One region of the Mesorhizobium sp. 128a genome, then DNA from elsewhere that is predicted to be linked to it. Evidence: predicted binding sites of a transcription regulator. Region 1 holds the regulator's gene; each other region holds the start of a gene.
The links. Region 1 encodes HrcA, which represses chaperone genes, less so after heat shock. Its sites were predicted from a motif close to GTTAGCACTCNCNNNNNGNGAGTGCTAAC; they were not measured.
Positions count from the first base shown of each region.

Region 2: the regulator HrcA is predicted to act here: its motif matches at 1,231-1,259, upstream of groES (co-chaperone GroES).
Region 3: the regulator HrcA is predicted to act here: its motif matches at 1,039-1,067, upstream of groES (co-chaperone GroES).

Region 1 is NZ_JBSPKY010000015.1:13,018-15,286, reverse strand. Features, by position in the region: gene rph (ribonuclease PH) at 1-155, opposite strand, end outside; gene hrcA (heat-inducible transcriptional repressor HrcA) at 348-1,433, shown strand; gene ACWTU9_RS23080 (hypothetical protein) at 1,470-1,670, shown strand; gene ACWTU9_RS23075 (PQQ-dependent sugar dehydrogenase) at 1,777-2,269, shown strand, end outside.
Region 2 is NZ_JBSPKY010000047.1:9,248-11,516, forward strand. Features, by position in the region: gene ACWTU9_RS32550 (hypothetical protein) at 1-836, shown strand, start outside; gene groES (co-chaperone GroES) at 1,310-1,606, shown strand; partial or broken gene groEL (chaperonin GroEL) at 1,677-2,269, shown strand, end outside.
Region 3 is NZ_JBSPKY010000027.1:94-2,362, reverse strand. Features, by position in the region: gene ACWTU9_RS29705 (class I SAM-dependent methyltransferase) at 232-942, shown strand; gene groES (co-chaperone GroES) at 1,129-1,425, shown strand; partial or broken gene groEL (chaperonin GroEL) at 1,489-2,269, shown strand, end outside.

The DNA.
Region 1 (2,269 bases):
CGCATCCAGCCCGGTACTTTTTCCTCCAGGCTCGCCGTGCACAGGACGTGCGTGTCGCCGAATTTCACCAGGCACGACCCTTCGGCGTGTTTGGACACGCCGCGCTCGAAGGAGATGGCGCGCATTTCGTCGGATTGGCGTTTGGAGGGGCGCATCGAGGCCTCTTTCTGTTCTTTTTGCGTTTGCGTCGGCGGCTTGTAGACGCATGCAGGCCAGGGCGCAAAGGAAAATGGCCGCAAACGCGGCGCCGTGACCGCAAGTGCGGCACCGGGCGATCGCAAGAGCGACACCGGGTTGCGCGGGGGTGATGGAAGTCTATATCCTTGGGGCGGAGGTTTTTGGCCCGAATGACCAAGGCAGTCACCGAATCCAGTCTGCTGGCGCCCGCGCTGCAGTCGCTCGACATGCGCTCGCGCGACATCTTCCGGCGCATCGTCGAGTCCTATCTGAAGGACGGTGAACCTGTGGGATCGCGCAGCCTGTCGCGCATCCTGCCGTCGTCTTTGTCGCCGGCCACGATCCGCAACGTGATGAGCGACCTCGAACATCTCGGCCTGATCTATGCACCGCACATCTCGGCCGGACGCCTGCCGACACAGACCGGCCTGCGCTTCTTCGTCGACGCCTTCATGGAGCTCGGCGACCTCTCCGACGAGGAACGCCGTGTCATCGAGGCGCAGGTGCGCGCCTCCGGCTCGGGCGCCACGCTGGAGCACATGCTGACCGAGGCCAGCCAGATGCTGTCGGGCATGTCGCGCGGCGCCGGCCTGGTGCTGGCCACCAAGAACGAGGTGGCGCTGAAGCACATCGAGTTCATACAGCTCGAGCCGACCAAGGCGCTGGCCGTGATGGTGTCGCAGAACGGCGACGTCGAGAACCGCGTCGTGGACCTGCCGGCCGGCATCACCGTCTCGCAGCTGCACGAGGCCTCGAATTTCCTCAACGCCCATATCAGGGGCCGCACGCTGGCCGAGGCGCGCGTCGAGATCGCCCGCATCAAGGACGAGACCAGGGCAGCCCTCGACACGCTGTCGCAGGATCTGGTCGAGAAAGGCCTGGCGGTGTGGGCCGGCGCCGACAGCGGCCTGCCGGCGCGCCTCATCGTGCGCGGCCGCGCCAATCTGCTCGAAAACGTCACCGCCCAGGCCGACATCGAATTGCTCAGGCACCTGTTCGAGGATCTGGAGACGCAGGACGGGCTGATCCAGCTGCTCGACCTCGCCGAAGAGGGGCCGGGCGTGCGCATCTTCATCGGCTCGGAAAACAAGCTGTTTTCGCTGTCCGGCTCGTCGCTGGTGGTGGCGCCCTACCGCGACAAGGACGCCCGCGTTGTCGGCGCGCTCGGCGTCATCGGGCCGACCAGGCTGAATTATGCCCGCATCGTGCCGATGGTCGACTACACTGCCCAATTGATTACCCGGATGCTGAGATAATTCCAAAGCCGGGATCACCGCAAAGGAGGGCGCAGAATGGCGCTTGAATCGTTCAAGGCCCAGATCAGCCTGCTGCTCGAGGAAATGGTCAACCAGCCCGAGGACGAGCACGAAATCCAGGAGCAACTGCGCGAGAAGCTGCGCGAAATGCGTGCCATGGGTCTGCCTCTGCCCGACGATCTCGTGAAGCTGGAAAAGCGTCTCGATGACGACCTGGACGTCGAAGAGGAAAGTTGAGCGGTTCTACCTTGAATCTGTGCGCGCACGCTTCTCATTTGCGGCACACGCACGATATCTCCTCGGTCAATGACGCGCCGACCGGCGTGAATTCGAGGAGGACAGCATGATCCGGATTGTCGGCTTGGCGGGCCTTGCCTTGTTTCTGGCCACCAGCGCCTTCGCCCAGGAGCAGCCATTGCTGACCGGCAAGGACGCTTTCGGCGATTGGAAGGCCGACAGACCCGGCGTGCGCCGCCTGATCAAGCCGGATGATCTGCAAAAGCCCTATCTCACCGAATCCGCCTCCAACGGCGCCGGCCTCGGCGATCGGCCGGACGGCGCCAAGCCCGTCCTGCCGCCCGGCTTTTCGGCCGAATTGATCGCCTCCGGCATCGCCAATCCGCGCGTCGTGCGCGTGGCGCCGAATGGTGATTTGTTCGTCGCCGACAGCGATGCCAACCAGGTCCGCGTCTATCGGCTGGCCAAGGGCAGTGCGAAGCCGGCCGAGGACAGCATTTTCGCCGGCGATCTCAACCAGCCCTACGGCATCGCCTTCTATCCGCCGGGCGACAAGCCGCAATGGGTCTATGTCGCCAACACCGACAGCGTGGTGCGTT
Region 2 (2,269 bases), on a different contig from region 1:
AAGAATATTCCGACAACATTTATAAGGCCGCTCGCGAGTTCTTCCACGCAAGGCCTTTGGTTCTTTCGTTGGCAAACGCCGCACCTCCGAGAGACGACATGATCGCCAACGACCAAGGGACGGTACAGTTTCACCTCATCGGCCAGAACACCCGTGACCGTATGTATAGCGGAATCTTGAATGAGAATCAGGACAATCTTCTGGCGATTGGCGGACTCATTTACGACTACATGCATTCCAATTATCCTCGCATCGACTCAAAAACGCTGGACATCAGCCTCTGGGCAGACGTTCTCGGCAACATTCCGGATCTTTCGATCGGAGCGCAAAACCAGAAGAGTTATTCAAAAGAAGTTTTCGGAACTTCTGTCTCAGCCACGTTCCTTTCCTTGGTTGCCCAAGCGATCATCACCGACGGGGCGTCGCTGCTGACGGATTTCCAGTCCTTCCTGAGCGCGATGGGTGACATCACTTTCAGCACCAGCGCCAGGGCGCAGCAATACAGGGCGCTGACATGCACCTACCAGAGTTACCTTCTCGACAATGGGGCCGGTGGATCTTACGATTACGGAGCGATCGTTCTGCGCCAGATCGAGTTCAAAGAGAATTTCCTTGAGCTGAAATCCTGCTGCTCGTCGACGCAACGAATCAATGTGAACCTGGACTACGCCGAGGTCATCAGCGTCTTACAGGCACGCCGGATCCGAAAGGGCGGGCCCGACCATGAAAACTTCCAACAACTCGTGAACGCAAACTCCACTGAGCAGTTCAAGAAGGCGAAGAACTTCTTCAACGGCGGTTCGACACCGCAACATGATATCAAGCCGCAGGTCTGATCCTCAGCTCGTCGGTCGCTGGACTAGCGCACCTCACCAGCAGCGTGGATCCAGATGACCTCGCCAGGCGGTTAAGCAAAATGATGCTGACGATTGGCGGGAGACATCCGTCGATCGTCCCATATCCCATACGAGAACCCACCCGAAAACCGAGAGAGCGAACGTGCAAGGCACAATATCGATGACGCCTTGGTCGATCGCATTTGTAAACGGGCTTGATGCCCATCCCACTGACGGCCGCCGCCTCTGTGGAGGGGTATTAGATGCAAGAAATGAGCCTTACTCCTGCTCCTTCTGAAGAACGTTATAGGCCCTCAGCTCACGTCCGTTCGGCTCGGTTTCTCCGTCCTTCGCGCCTTGACTTGCTACCGCCAACGGCCTATCCACCCCTCTTGTTAGCACTCGACCTCGGTGAGTGCTAATCGCGCTCCGGCCACGGGGAACCGTTCAACATCCGCACCAGGGAATCCAAAATGGCACAATCGAAATTCCGCCCACTTCATGACCGCGTGGTCGTTCGCCGGGTCGAATCCGAATCCAAGACCGCCGGCGGGATCATCATCCCCGATACGGCAAAGGAAAAGCCGCAGGAAGGCGAGATCATCACCGTCGGCTCCGGCGCTCGTGATGAAGCTGGCAAGCTGGTTCCGCTGGACGTCAAGGCCGGCGACCGCATCCTGTTCGGCAAATGGTCGGGCACCGAAGTCAAGCTCAATGGCGAAGACCTTCTGATCATGAAGGAATCCGACATCATGGGCATCATCGGCTGATCATCGGCCTCACCGTCAACTGAATCTTGAATCTTCGGGCTCTCTCCGAGCCCCTGCCAGGAGCTAAAACATGGCTGCCAAAGACGTAAAATTCTCCCGCGACGCCCGCGAGCGCATGCTGCGCGGCGTCAACATCCTCGCTGACGCGGTGAAGGTCACGCTCGGTCCCAAGGGCCGCAACGTCGTCATCGACAAGTCGTTCGGCGCCCCGCGCATCACCAAGGACGGCGTCACCGTCGCCAAGGAAATCGAGCTTGAGGACAAGTTCGAGAACATGGGCGCGCAGATGGTTCGCGAAGTCGCTTCCAAGACCAACGACATTGCCGGCGACGGCACCACGACCGCGACCGTTCTGGCGCAGTCGATCGTCCAGGAAGGCCACAAGTCCGTTGCCGCCGGCATGAACCCGATGGACCTCAAGCGCGGCATCGATCTCGCCGTCACCGAAGTGGTCGCTGCTCTGGGCAAGACCGCCAAGAAGATCAAGACCTCCGAGGAGATCGCCCAGGTCGGCACCATCGCCGGCAATGGCGATGCTTCGGTCGGCTCGATGATCGCGGAAGCGATGCAGAAGGTCGGCAACGAAGGCGTCATCACGGTTGAGGAAGCCAAGACCGCCGAGACCGAACTCGAAGTCGTCGAAGGCATGCAGTTCGACCGCGG
Region 3 (2,269 bases), on a different contig from region 1:
AGACGTTGCGTCTGCTCTGGAACCGGTCGTGCTCATGCGTTACGACGACAATACGTGCCACAGCTGGCCTTTTGATCTTCTGCAATTTTCTATTAAGCGGCTGCGACCGCCAAAAGCCAGAACTCTCAGGCCCCCAAAGGCAGCATGACAAATCATTGGGATAATTATCACCGTCACTGGAGGCTCCTGGACGCACCGCTTCGGCCGACGCCGGAAACCGTTGATATATTCGTGCACGAAGTCAGCCTGGCAAATGCTGATGTCCTGCTCCTGGGGGTGACGCCGGAACTCGCCGTGCTCGGCAGATCGATGCTGGCAATCGACCAATCGGCGGCCATGATCTCGGGCGTGTGGGCAGGCGACAATGCCTCGCGCAGGGCGGTGGTCGGAGACTGGCTGGATCTGCCCGTTGCCGGCGCCAGCACCGAGGCCGTCATTGGCGACGGATGCCTGTCCGCCATCGCCTCGAAGGCGGCACGCAATCGCCTGCACGGCGAAATCGCCAGGGTGCTGAAACCCGGCGGGCGGGCCGCGATCCGCGTTTTCGCGGCCCCGGAAACGCCCGAGGATCTGGCCAGCATTGAAGCTCAGGTGCTGGCCGGCGCGATCGAGAATTTCCACGCGCTCAAATGGCGGATCGCCATGGCGTGCACCACGGGCGGTCCGGATTTCGCCATCAAGGTGCGGGCAATCCGCGACACATTCGACGGCCTGTTCCCCGACCGCGAGGCCCTTGCCGCGCGGACGGGATGGAGCATGGCGTCGATCAACACGATCGACGTCTATGCCGGCTCCGACATAAGCTACAGCTTCGCAACGCTGGCCGTGCTGGTCGACGAGGCGGGTGGGTGGTTCGGCGAAGTGCGCGTCGTACCGAGCGGCTCCTATCCGCTGGCGGAGCGATGCCCTCTGCTGGTGCTTCGATCACCGAGGCGTCGCTAGGCTTCCCGTCGGACCACGGCAGGGCTCAAATTTGGGCAAAATTGATCCCACCGTTCGCCTTGACTCTCGCAAGCCACGCGCCTATTTCAGCGCCACGTTAGCACTCGCCTTGGGTGAGTGCTAACTGATATCCGGCATCGCCGGATGGAGGAACTGTTCTCACCGTTCTCATTCGAGGAAGAAAAAATGGCAAAGTCGAAGTTCCGCCCGCTTCATGACCGCGTGGTCGTACGCCGGGTCGAATCCGAATCCAAGACCGCCGGCGGGATCATCATCCCGGATACGGCAAAGGAAAAGCCGCAGGAAGGCGAGATCATCGCTGTCGGCTCCGGCGCCCGCGACGAAGCCGGCAAGCTGGTTCCCCTGGACGTCAAGGCTGGCGACCGCATCCTGTTCGGCAAGTGGTCGGGCACCGAAGTCAAGCTCAATGGCGAAGACCTTCTGATCATGAAGGAATCCGACATTATGGGCATCATCGGCTGATTATCGGCCTCACCGTCAACTGAATTCCGGGCTTGATCGCAAGCCCTTGCCAGGAGCTAAAACATGGCTGCTAAAGACGTAAAATTCTCCCGCGACGCTCGTGAGCGCATGCTGCGCGGCGTCAACATCCTCGCCGACGCCGTGAAGGTCACGCTCGGCCCGAAGGGCCGCAACGTCGTCATCGACAAGTCGTTCGGCGCCCCGCGCATCACCAAGGACGGCGTCACCGTCGCCAAGGAAATCGAGCTTGAGGACAAGTTCGAGAACATGGGCGCGCAGATGGTTCGCGAAGTTGCTTCGAAGACCAACGACATCGCCGGCGACGGCACCACGACCGCGACCGTTCTGGCGCAGTCGATCGTTCAGGAAGGCCATAAGGCCGTTGCCGCCGGCATGAACCCGATGGACCTGAAGCGCGGTATCGATCTGGCCGTGACCGAAGTCGTCGCGGCGCTCGGCAAGGCTGCCAAGAAGATCAAGACCTCCGAGGAAGTTGCCCAGGTCGGCACGATCTCGGCCAATGGCGACGAGTCGGTCGGCGCCATGATCGCCGAAGCGATGCAGAAGGTCGGCAACGAAGGCGTCATCACGGTTGAAGAAGCCAAGACCGCCGAGACCGAGCTGGAAGTCGTCGAAGGCATGCAGTTCGACCGCGGCTATCTCTCGCCCTACTTCGTCACCAACGCCGACAAGATGGTTGCCGAGCTCGAGGACGTCTACATCCTCCTGCACGAGAAGAAGCTCTCCAACCTCCAGGCCATGCTGCCGGTTCTCGAAGCCGTCGTGCAGACCTCCAAGCCGCTGCTCATCATCTCGGAAGACGTCGAAGGCGAGGCTCTGGCCA